One region of the Gottfriedia sp. NPDC057991 genome, then DNA from elsewhere that is predicted to be linked to it. Evidence: predicted binding sites of a transcription regulator. Region 1 holds the regulator's gene; each other region holds the start of a gene.
What was found. Region 1 encodes Rex, which represses fermentation and respiration genes when NADH is low (regulators of the CRP and FNR family bind a similar motif). Its sites were predicted from a motif close to TTGTGAAATATTTCACAA; they were not measured.

Region 1 (3,221 bases):
TTAAATAATATCAAAAAATTTTGCAAGCCCGAAGCAGGCACTTTTCTTGTCGAAATTTAATAAGTTTTTTTCTTTACAATCAAAAGTAAAATAAAAAGTGAAAATTTCTTTTAAGAAACAAGAGAAACGAGTAAAATAATGTACGTGTTGTTATAAACCTTTGGGTTATGAAAAATATCAACACAAAGGAGCTATCGTATTGAAAACTAGAGATTTATGGATTTTATTAACGTATGTCGTTCTTCAGTATTCAGCGGTTTTTGGGGTGCCCTATTTATTAAAAAGTAACTTATACGTTGGAGTGGATCAGAAAACAGCTTCTCTTGAAGCGGTGGCATTATGGGGTTGTATTAGTTTCGTAACCGGATTAATTATTATACTTATCTTATTACATAAGCCCATTTATGAAGGAATAAAGAATCTAAAAACTAATTATCGTACAATAATAAATTGGGTTATTTTAGGTTACTTCATAACCATGCTAACTCAAATTGTTTGTAATTTAATTTTAATTTATGTATTTAATTTACATAAGGGCTCAGAAAATACTCAGAATATCATAAACATTGCTAAGCTTAACCCGGCTTTTATTATCATCCCAAGTCTAGTTGCACCAATTTTAGAAGAGATTATTTTTCGTCGAATCATTTTTAAAAGGCTTTATAATCGTTTACCATTTATTATTTCTGCTGGGATTAGTTCAGCGATTTTTTCGCTTATGCACGGAGACTTGCCCTTCTTTTTATCTTACTTTCTAATCGGTTTTGTATTTTGTTACCTATATAAACGAACAAACTCAATTATGGTTCCAATCTTAACACATATGTTAATGAACTCTTTTGTAGTTTTTCAGCAGATCAATTTACATTAAAAACCCCCAATCTTTTGGGGGTTTTTATTTTAATATAAATTTATTGTTGTAAAAAATATGCCAATGTTTGTAGTTCAACTGCTAGGTCTATATGATGAATGCGAATATGTTCTGGTACGCTAATTCGAGCAGGTGTGAAATTTAAGATTCCTCTAATATTTTTTCCATTTAATCGATCAGCTATTGATTGTGCCACAGGTGCAGGAACAGTTAATATAACGATTTGAATATCTTCATTCATAACATCCTCTAGATTATCTAGATTATAAACGGGTACTCCACCTATTTCAGTACCAATTTTATTTGGATCAATATCAAAGGCCATCTCAATTTTTGTATTATTATTTTTTATAAAATTATAGTGTAAGAATGCAGTTCCTAAATTACCAACACCAATTAATGCAACTTTCATAACTTCATGTTGGTTAAGCGCTTTCGAGAAAAAAGTTAATAAATAATTTACGTTATAGCCATAACCCTTTTTACCAAGTGCTCCAAAATAAGAAAAATCTCTTCTGATTGTAGCGGAATCTACCTTTACTGCTTCACTTAACTCTGCTGAAGAAACTCTTTGTTTACCTGATAAAGACAAATTCTTTATAAAACGGTAATATAAAGGTAGACGTTTAGCAGTAGCTTGTGGAATTTTAATTTGTTCCGAATCCATTTTTTAATCCCCCACTTACTGTAATTCTTTTTACTATGGTGTGTAATTTGACTTTATTTTAGTAATAAAGTACTTGTTCTAATGTAAAATATACACTATATTTAAGAATTTTGACAGTCTACAGTTACATAGATAAAAAATTTTGCAATGAGGTGCTATCCATGATTCTTTTACAAGTAAATAATGTCTCAAAGTATTTTGGTAGTGACATTATACTTTCAAATATAAAATTAGAAGTTCAAACGAGTGATCGAGTTGCCATTGTTGGACGTAATGGTGCTGGAAAATCTACATTACTGAAAATCATAGCAGGTGAAATATCCTATGATGGCGGTGAAATAAATAAACCTAAAGATGTTACTGTAGGCTACCTAGCCCAAAACTCTGGTTTACAAAGCGATCAAACGATATGGCAAGAATATTATACTGTTTTCAATCATTTAGTAGAGATGCAAGACAATATGAGAAAATTAGAAGTTAAAATGACTAGGGAGGATGTCTATTCTAACCAAGCGGTTTATGACAAGGTTATGAATGAATATGATCATCTTCAATATACATTCAAAGAAAACGGTGGTTACCAGTTTGAAGCAGATATTCGTTCAATTATTAGTGGTCTAGGTTTTAGTAATGAAGACTACGAAACAAAAATTTCTTCGTTAAGCGGTGGACAAAAGACAAGACTGGCATTAGGTAAGCTATTATTGACGAAGCCTGATTTGTTAATTCTGGATGAGCCTACTAACCATTTGGATATCGACACTCTTAGTTGGTTAGAGCGTTACTTACAGTCATATCCTGGTGCAGTATTAATCGTTTCCCACGATCGATATTTCCTTGATCAAGTTGTTAATATTGTTTATGAAATATCTAATCATAAGCATCAACGATTTGTTGGTAATTATAGTAAGTACCTTGATCTAAAGGCAGCTCAATATGACCAAGAGCTAAAGCAGTTCGAAAAACAACAAGAGGAAATCTCTAAACTTGAAGATTTTGTGCAGCGTAATATTGCACGTGCTTCAACTACAAAAAGAGCGCAAAGTCGAAGGAAACAATTAGATCGAATGGTACGATTAGACCGGCCACTTGGAGACGAGTCTTCAGCTAATTTTTCATTTACAATTGAAAAACAAAGCGGTAATGATGTGTTGTCTGTACAAGATTTATTTATTGGCTATGATCGTATCCCAACAATTGATCAGCCAATGAAATTCGTATTGAATCGAGGCGATAGTGTCGCATTAGTCGGTCCAAATGGTGTTGGTAAATCGACATTACTTAAAACGATTATTGGAGATTTAGAAAAATTACAGGGAACGATTGATTTCGGTGCAAATGTTTCGGTAGGCTACTACGATCAAGAGCAAGCAAAACTAACTTCTAATAAGAGAGTATTAGAAGAACTTTGGGATGATTATCCATTAAAGGCCGAACAAGAAATTCGAACAATATTAGGGAACTTTTTATTTTCTGGAGATGATGTGACAAAAATTGTTACTTCTTTAAGTGGTGGAGAAAAGGCAAGATTAGCTTTGGCTAAACTTATGATGAAAAAAGCTAATTTCCTAATTCTTGATGAGCCTACTAACCACTTAGATTTAGATAGTAAAGAAGTGTTAGAAAATGCTTTATTAGATTACCCTGGAACAATTTTATTTGTTTCTCATGATCGTTACTTTA
Region 2 (3,221 bases), on a different contig from region 1:
TTGGAATTGCTACAAACTGAGCTTTACGACCTAATTTAGGGTATTTATAAGCTCTTTTTCGAATATCTAGGAATTTTTGTTTAGGTCCATCCAGAGTAGTTTCTGGGTATTCAAAAAACATCCACATACCCTTGGCTGCATCCATAGCAGATCCACCACCGAAAGCAATAATTGTATCCGGTTCAAATGATAACATTCTATCTGCACCCTTCATTACAGTAACATCTGAAGGATCTGGTTCTACATCTGAAAAGATTTCAATCTGAATATTCTCTTGTCTTTTCTCTAAATAATATTTTATCACGTCAACATAACCTAATTTAACCATTGCTTCGTCTGTTACAATAAATGCTCTTTTAATATTAGGCATTTTTTCTAAATATTGAGTTGAATATTTTTCAAAATAAATTTTTGGTGGTAGTTTGACCCATTGCATATTCATATTTCTTCTTCCCAATTTTTTAATATTTAATAAATGAACAGTTGTTACGTTAGTCGATACAGAATTCTTACCGTGCGATCCACAGCCTAATGTTAAAGAAGGAATAAATGCGTTATATAAATCCCCAATTCCACCATGAGCTGAAGGAGCATTTGCAATTACTCGACATGCTTTCATTCTTAGTCCAAACTCTTTTTGAATTTCTTCATTATTACTATGAATAACTGCAGAATGTCCTAATCCTCCAAGCTCTAACATTTCTTCACAACGTTTAAATCCTTCTTCTTTACCATTTACTTTAATTGCAGCTAAAACTGGACTTAGTTTTTCTCTTGTTAAAGGTTCATTCGCACCCACGCTATCACATTCAACGATAAGAATTTTTGTATCTACTGGTACATTTACTCCAGCTAATGCTGCTATTTCATATGCAGATTTACCAACAATGTCACCATTTACAGCACATGTAGCTTCATTTATGACAAGCTTTTCTAATTTCTTTTTATCTGCTTTTGTAGCAAAATAACAATTATTTGATATTAACTCTGCTTTCACTTCGTCATAAACTTCTTTATCTACAATAACTGCTTGTTCAGATGCACAAATCATTCCATTATCAAATGTTTTTGAAAGAATAAGATCATTTACCGCACACTTTATTTCAGCAGATTTCTCGATATAGCATGGTACATTACCAGGTCCAACACCTAAAGCAGGTTTTCCTGTACTATAAGCCGATTTAACCATTCCAGCACCACCTGTTGCTAAAACAAGTGCTACTCCTTCATGATTCATTAAACACTTTGTTGCTTCAATAGATGGGACTTCAATCCATTGTACACAGTTTTCAGGTGCTCCAGCTTTTATTGCCGCATCACGAACGATTCTTGCTGCTTCTCTACTACATTTTTGTGCGGAAGGATGAAAAGCGAAAATAATTGGGTTTCTTGTTTTAATCGCAATGATTGCTTTAAATAATGTTGTTGACGTTGGATTAGTTGTTGGAGTTACACCTGCAATTACCCCAACAGGTTCGGCAATTTCTGTTATTCCTGTTTGTTGATCTTCACTTATGATTCCAACCGTTTTATTATCTTTTATTGAATTCCATATATATTCTGTAGCAAATATATTTTTAATAATTTTATCCTCATAGATTCCACGCCCTGTTTCCTCAACTGCCATTTTTGCAAGTGGCATATGTTGATCTAAACCAGCTAGAACCATCGAATGTACAATTTCATTGATTTGATCTTGATTGTATCTTTCAAATTCCTTTAATGCTTTTTGTCCTTTTAAAACTAATTCATTTACCATTTCAGAAGCGATAGATATTTCATTTACAGTTTTCTCTTGAACAGCCATTTGGCTCTCCTCCTCTGATGTTGGATTTAATCATCCTATTTAAGGTTCATTAAGTCCCATTTATCATTTATATTTGTGAAATGTTTCACAATTTCGTTTACAAATATACTATATATCGTTTTTATTGAAAATGCTATGTCTATTTTGTGAAATGTTTCACATTTTTTTCAACAAAACATGTTTACTAACAACTTATTCCTTCCTTACTTCTAACATTTTGTAGATTTTTGTTAATTCTTTTCTTTTTTCAAATATTTTTGCATATGATAAAATTAAGAATAAGTTCTCAAGGAACTTATTTTTCACCTGTTAGATTTTTCTAACTAAACTGGAACAAAGGACGTGTAACCATGATTGCTCGAAGGAGCATTTGGCAACGTAAAGACTTATCCTACACTTAGCGGTTTTTATTTAGAGAACCAAAAGAACTCTAAAATAAAACTGAAGGTAGGCGAAACTATGGTTGACAGGCGATTATGTTATTTCTTCAATGATATATAGCTTTGTAGTTAGAAAGATAAAAAACTAACTACGAGCTCTATATGTACGTAGTTAGTTTATAGCTGTACTTTTTAACTACTAACTACGAAAAGAGGAAATAACGATGAGTAACAATCGTTTGGGTGAGACCTTAATGATTTTAATTGGTTCATTTATTTTAGCCACTACACTGTATCATTTTCATTATCAAAATAATTTAGCTGAAGGTGGATTTATTGGTATTGCTTTATTAGTAAAAAACGCATTAAATATATCACCTTCAATTACAACTTTGCTACTCGATATTCCAATTATCTTGATTGCTGGATTGTATTTAGGTAGAAAGTTATTAATCAATACTACCATCGGAGCCATTTCATTTTCTGCTTTTTATTCTATAATTGAAAAAACATCCGATATTACATTTAACTTTGGAAATCATCTTTGGATACCCGCTATTTTAGGTGGAATTTTCGCTGGACTTGGTTTAGGGTTAATTCTAAGAAGTGGCGGTGCAACTGGTGGAGATGATTTAATAACAATTATAATGAGCAAAAAATCTAAAATATCGATCGGTAAAGTATACTTTATTTTTGACTCTGTGATTCTTCTTTGTTCACTAACCTATCTATCATGGAATGAAGTAGGATATACAATTCTTTCAGTCGCAATCTGCGCGAAAGTAACTGAATTTGTCTATGAAAGTAAATTTCAAAAAAAATCTGTTACAATTAAATCTAATGAAAAAAGATTACATGCTTAATGCATGTAATCTTTTTTGGATTCCGAAAAATCCGTGAGCTCATTTAGAACATTTTCGGCAGCTAAATCATATAAACAATCTTTAAAAAGTATTGCTAGTCTTCGATAATCATTATATTTATCTAATAGCTCGTCCACGGATGAAGCTTCACCCATGTTTGTTATCTTTACT
Region 3 (3,221 bases), on a different contig from region 1:
AATGATTCAATGAACAATCAATGGAAACTTTTTTTAGCTTTTTTTAGAGTAGGAATGCTAGGTTACGGAGGAGGTCCTTCTTCTATTCCACTAATCCACACAGAGGTTGTTGACAAGTATAAATGGTTAAATAAGGATGACTTTTCAGATGTACTAGCAATCGCAAATGCTCTTCCAGGACCAATCGCAACAAAGCTTGCAGGATATGTAGGTTGGAGAACAGGTGGCGTATTAGGTATGTTAAATGCCATTATCGCAACAACTCTACCGACTGTTTTCCTACTCATGCTACTATTATCAACACTAAATCACTTTAAAGGTGTTGCCTGGGTACAAGGTATGTCGAATGCAGTTGTTCCAGTAGTGGGAGTTATGTTAGCAACTTTAACATGGGAATTTATTGAGAAATCGAAAGAATCTCTTGGCTGGAAAATCACTAGTTTGATTGTAGTTGCTAGTTTTATCCTTTTATACTTTTTAAATGTACATCCTGCTATCTTAATTGGATGCTTAGTTGGATATGCCTTTTTCTCAAAAAGTAAAAATGAAAAGAAGAAGAAGGTGAAGGCATCATGATTTATTGGAAAATATTTTTAGCATTTTTCTTACCAGGTATATTCGGATACGGAGGAGGACCAGCTTCAATCCCTCTTATTGAGAATGAAGTTGTTGATAAGTACGGATGGTTAAGTTCAGTTGAATTTAGTAACGTGCTTGCACTAGGAAATGCGCTTCCAGGTCCGATTGCTACAAAGATGGCCGGATATATCGGCTATGTTGAGGGAGGCGTATTTGGTTCCTTTGTAGGATTATTTGCATCAATCGCACCCTCACTATTCTTGATGATTGCTTTATTAAGTATATTAATGAAGCATAAAAATTCACCAAAAGTCAAAAAGATGACTTCACTAGTTAGGCCTTTAATCGCCGTTTTACTTGGCATTATGGCCTTTGACTTTTTTAACGATTCATATAATGGGGTAGGTGTAATGCAAACAATTATTATTAGCGTACTTTCCTTATTATTTTTAGAACGTTGGAAAATTCACCCTGCATATGTAATTGGTGGGGCACTTGCTTATGGTGCAGTATTTTTATCTTAAATAATGAGAAACTTTTTGTTTAATTGGAGCATTATTGAAGCAATGCCAATATGGGTTGCTTTCAATAATGTTTTTTTCATTTAATCAGCTCAAAGCTAAGGAATAAAAAAGTGGCGATTATTTTATCATAAAAAAGTAACTTTCACTGTAAATGTGAATCACGTCACAAAATAGACAATTTATAGACACGAATTAGACAAATAAGATTAAGTCAAAAACCCCTTTGTAAAAGTAAACTAGAAGTAACAAGAGGTTCCAATAAATGGTTCTCTAAAATTTACTTAATGAATTATTTGTGAAAAAATGTTCAAAGTTAAACTCGAACTTAATGAAAATTTTTTTAAAATGTTCTTGATCATAAGGGGGATGTACTGTGAGTGTGTTAGAGCTTGCAAGAATACAATTTGGTTCCACTACGATTTTTCATTTTTTATTTGTACCACTTTCAATCGGTTTAGTATTTATGGTAGCAATTATGGAAACATTGTATGTTTTTCGAAAGAACGAGGAATATAAAAAGTTAACAAAATTCTTTGGACACTTATTTTTAATTAATTTTGCAGTTGGTGTTGTGACAGGTATTATTCAAGAGTTTCAATTTGGTATGAACTGGTCTGAATATTCCCGTTTTGTTGGGGATGTATTTGGAGCACCACTTGCAATTGAGGCACTTTTAGCATTTTTTATGGAGTCTACATTTTTAGGAATTTGGATATTTGGTTGGGAACGACTTAATAAAAAAATTCATTTAATGTGTATTTGGTTAGTTGCTTTCGGAACTTTAATGTCTGCGTTTTGGATTTTAGCAGCCAATTCTTTCATGCAGGAGCCAGTAGGCTTTGCGATTAAAAATGGTCGTGCAGAAATGACCGATTTCTTAGCAATCATAACAAATCCACAACTTAAAGTTGAGTTTCCTCACACGATTGCTGGTGCATTAGCAACTGGAGCGTTATTTGTTGCGGGTGTAAGTGCGTATAAAATCTTAAAAAAACAAGAATCAGAACTTTTTAAAAAGGCGTTTAATCTTGCAATGGTGTTCGCTCTAATTGCAGGAATTGGTGTTGCATTTAGTGGACATTCTCAAGCGAAACATTTAATGAAAACACAGCCGATGAAAATGGCTGCAAGTGAAGGGCTATGGAAAGACAGTGGTGACCCAGCAAGCTGGATGGTCTTTGGTCTGATTGATTCGAAAAAGAAAGAAAATAAATATGAGGTTGAAGTACCATATTTATTAAGTTATCTTGCTTATGAGAAGTTTGAAGGTAAAGTACCAGGTATGAATACTTTACAAAAACAATATGAAAAATTATATGGTCCTGGAAATTATATTCCACCAGTTAATACAACTTTCTGGAGCTTTAGAATTATGGCTGGAGCAGGAATGGTCATGATTTTAATGGCGATGCTAGGTTTATATTTTAGCTATCGTAAAAAATTAGAATCAAAAAATCTGTTCTTAAAGGCATCAATTTTACTAATTTCTTTACCGTTTATTGCAAATACAGCTGGATGGGTTATGACGGAAATTGGTCGTCAACCATGGACTGTATTCGGATTAATGACAACTGCTGCATCTGTATCTCCGAATGTTTCAAAAGGATCACTCATTTTTTCAATCGTAACCTTTACAACAATGTATTCAATTTTAGCAGTCGTTTTAGTTTACTTGTTTGTGAAAGAAATTAAAAAAGGAACACACCATGTTGAAACTGAAAAAGTTCCTACGGTCGATCCGTTTGAAAGGGAGGCTACCATTGTATGATTGCGTTAAATGAATTATGGTTTCTACTCGTAGCTGTTTTATTTATCGGATTCTTCTTTTTAGAAGGCTTCGATTTTGGTGTAGGTATATCTACAAAGCTACTAGCCAAAAATGATACTGAAAGAAGAATATTAATAAATACAATTGGCCCGTTTTGGGACGCAAATGAAGTGTGGCTATTAACTGCAGGTGGAGCAATTTTTGCAGCCTTCCCAAATTGGTATGCAACAATGTTTAGTGGATATTATATTCCGTTTGTATTTGTTTTAATCGCATTAATCGGACGTGGCGTTGCATTTGAATTTAGAGGGAAAGTCGAAAGTTCAAAATGGGCAAAATCTTGGGATTGG
Region 4 (3,221 bases), on a different contig from region 1:
CTCAATTTATTTATATTAAAATTAATTGTTATGTAGATTATGTGGAAGAGGAAGAAAATTAAGGGATAATCCATTAATTGTGTATTGCGGCTCTGCCGAAACAAACATAATAAAAAACTTCTCATTTAAGAGAAGTTTTTTGTTCATTTAGGGTTTTATCCTTGTAATATTGTTCCTTGTAAAATTGTTTTCAAATCATCTTGTGCATTTGTAATTAATTTTAAGCCAAATGTATCAACTAATACATTTAATACGCCTTCATTAATAAAGTCAGGTGCTTTTGGTCCGATTCGAATATCTTGGATTCCAAGGCTAAATAATCCTAATAAAATGGCCACGGCTTTTTGCTCAAACCAAGAAAGTATAATACTGACTGGCAATTCATTGACACTACAATTAAATGCATCGGCTAATGCAGCCGCAATTTTTATTGTTGAAATTGAATTATTGCATTGCCCTAAATCTATAAATCTAGGAATGTTTGTACCAGTTACAGTACCGTAGTCTACATCATTAAAGCGAAATTTACCGCAAGATGTTGTTAAAACTACTGTATCATTTGGTAAAGAAGTTACAAGCTCACGATAATATTCTCCACCTTTTCCTGGGGCGTCACAACCTGCTACAACAAAGAAGCGTTGAATCTTACCATTTTTTACAGCTTCTACAATTTCAGGCGCAATAGACAAAACTGTTTCGTGATGGTAACCAGTAGTCATTACTTCTTCTGATTCTATATTTGCTTCTGGTAGTTCTAATGCACGTTGAATTAATGGCGAAAAATCTTCCTCTATAATCTTTGTTACTCCTTCTAATCCCGCCACTTCATATGAGAAGAAGCGATCTGCATAACTTCCCTTTATTGGCATCACACAGTTTGTGGTTGCTAAAATCGCTCCAGGGAACTTTTCAAATAAACGACGTTGGTCAAACCAAGCTTTTCCAATGTTACCCTTTAAATGTGTATATTTTTTCAATGCTGGATAACCGTGTGCCGGTAGCATTTCAGAGTGAGTGTAAATATTTATACCTATACCCTCTGTTTGCTTTAACAATTCTTCTAATGCAAATAAATTGTGTCCAGTTACAACAATGCATTTTCCTTCGATTTTATTAGAAGAAACTTGAACAGGTTCAGGAATTCCAAAATGTTTTGTATGAGCTTCATCTAATAGCTCCATTACACGAATTGCGGCTTTACCTACTTTCATAGCCATATCAATGTGTTCGTGTAAGTTAAAATTAGAATTTGTTAAAGTCATATATAGAGCTTCATGAGTTACTTGGTCAACAAATGGATCAGTATACCCTAATTGAGCTGCATGTGTTCGATAAGCTGCAATTCCTTTTAACCCATAAACCATCGTATCTTGTAAACTTGCAATTGTTTCATCTTTTCCACATACACCTACAATCTTACAACCACCAACTGGAGTTTGTTCACATTGGTTACAAAACATCATTCATCCCCCTAACAATTTGAATAAACTTATTATATGGCGGGATATAATCATTGTTTGTGACTTAAATCACATGAAATCCTTAATCTAATAAATAAATTATTTCAAATAAAAAAAAGATAAAATTAAATAAGATTCATAGAAAAACAAAGTAGAGAGTTGGGAATAAATATCACTTCTAATTAAAAAAAGGGTGTCTAAATAGACAGCCTTTTTTTTTTCAAAAATCAACATGTAGATTTAACAAAGCATATGATTGATTTTAAAAAATTTATATAGTGAGAGAATACTAGAGTAAATTTAAATTAATGACTACTTAGCAGAATAGCTTTTAGGTAACTTAAAATGATTCTGATTCATCACATCACGTAGTCGGTCAGGGTAATCTGTTATGATTCCATCAACACCATCATCAATAAGCTTTTGCATTGTTGGTTGGTCGTCAACTGTCCATGGAATAACTTTCATACCGTACTGGTGAGCTTCTTGAACCATACCTTTAGTAATATAAGGCGTGTAATTCGCATCAGTAATTTTGCCATCCTGTGGGAACCCATGGACTGGGGAAATTGCATCTACACCTAATGAATGAGCCGCAGCAACGAGATTCCCATCAAAATCATCAATATCGATTCCACCTAACCAAGGTGATTTACCAGGTTTGCCAGGTTGTAGAAATTCAGGGCCGTTCGTTAGCGCAACAAGGGGCAATCGTGGTTCAACTTCATTCATAAGCTTGAGTGAACCCCAGTCAAAACTTTGAATAGACACTTGGTTCAACATGCCAGCTTCACGTACTTGTTTGGCAACGATTTGAACAAATTCTTCGCGAGGAGCTGTTTGTTCTGGTGCTCCAGCTTCAACTTTCGTTTCGATATTCATCCATACTTTTTTAGCTTTGTATTTCTTTACAAGATCAAATACCTCAGATAACAATGGCATACGAGCACCAGGACTTAGTTGCTGGCCAGGGAATTGGGGTAGACTTTTTGAACCACAATCGAGCGTTCTTACTTGAGCTAGCGTTAAGTCTTTTATGTATTTCCCAACGTATGGGTACTCCGAATCACCAACGAATGCTGGTTTCGTGTCAGAGCATTTTGTACCTGTAATCTTACGATCGTGCGTAATTACAGCTTGATGATCCTTAGTTATTTGTACGTCAAGCTCAAGGGTACTTACACCGAGTTCAAGTGCATGAGAGAATGAAGCTATAGTTGACTCAACTGTAAGTCCCAGTCCTCCACGGTGTGCTTGAAGGTCAAATCCTTTTGGTCCAAATGACTTAAACGTATTCTGGTTCGCAGAAGTTGTTTGTGCTGAAACTTGGCTAAATCCTGAATATACCATTAGTGTTGTCATTGCTGCTAAAATTAACTTTTTCCTATTCAATTTTAATCATCTCCTCAAATAAATCTATTACTCTATAAGAATAGATGACAAATTTAAAGTTCAAATGATTAAAATAATAAATAAAAGTAAATAAATGTTGAAAAATGTAAAAATAATTAGTTTTTTAGAGAAAAAAATAAGCCAAATCCATATTAAATCGGATTTGGCTTTATTTTTATTGAGCTTTTTTCGCTCTATTTTCTTTTACTTCAAATGTTAATTTTTCTTTACCCATTAAGATAATCGCGATAAAACCTAAAGTAATCGGTATTAGTGTCCATTTGAAAGTAGTTGCAACTGAATGTGCCATTGCTTCTGAGATTTTGTGAAGTACTTCTGGTGGAATTTTAGCTCTTGCATCAGCGGATA

Region 2: the regulator Rex is predicted to act here: its motif matches at 1,881-1,898, upstream of adhE (bifunctional acetaldehyde-CoA/alcohol dehydrogenase).
Region 3: the regulator Rex is predicted to act here: its motif matches at 1,255-1,272, upstream of ACFVR2_RS12175 (cytochrome ubiquinol oxidase subunit I).
Region 4: the regulator Rex is predicted to act here: its motif matches at 1,518-1,535, upstream of hcp (hydroxylamine reductase).

Annotation. Positions count from the first base shown of each region.
Region 1 covers NZ_JBHVQN010000015.1:10,745-13,965, forward strand. The annotation lists gene ACFVR2_RS24935 (CPBP family intramembrane glutamic endopeptidase) at 200-871, shown strand; gene ACFVR2_RS24940 (redox-sensing transcriptional repressor Rex) at 912-1,538, opposite strand; gene ACFVR2_RS24945 (ABC-F family ATP-binding cassette domain-containing protein) at 1,700-3,221, shown strand, end outside.
Region 2 covers NZ_JBHVQN010000002.1:496,245-499,465, reverse strand. The annotation lists gene adhE (bifunctional acetaldehyde-CoA/alcohol dehydrogenase) at 1-1,807, opposite strand, end outside; gene ACFVR2_RS09810 (YitT family protein) at 2,442-3,050, shown strand.
Region 3 covers NZ_JBHVQN010000003.1:132,014-135,234, reverse strand. The annotation lists gene ACFVR2_RS12185 (chromate transporter) at 10-576, shown strand; gene ACFVR2_RS12180 (chromate transporter) at 573-1,103, shown strand; gene ACFVR2_RS12175 (cytochrome ubiquinol oxidase subunit I) at 1,477-2,871, shown strand; gene cydB (cytochrome d ubiquinol oxidase subunit II) at 2,868-3,221, shown strand, end outside.
Region 4 covers NZ_JBHVQN010000001.1:860,680-863,900, forward strand. The annotation lists gene hcp (hydroxylamine reductase) at 156-1,460, opposite strand; gene ACFVR2_RS04340 (glycerophosphodiester phosphodiesterase) at 1,773-2,852, opposite strand; gene ACFVR2_RS04345 (MDR family MFS transporter) at 3,028-3,221, opposite strand, start outside.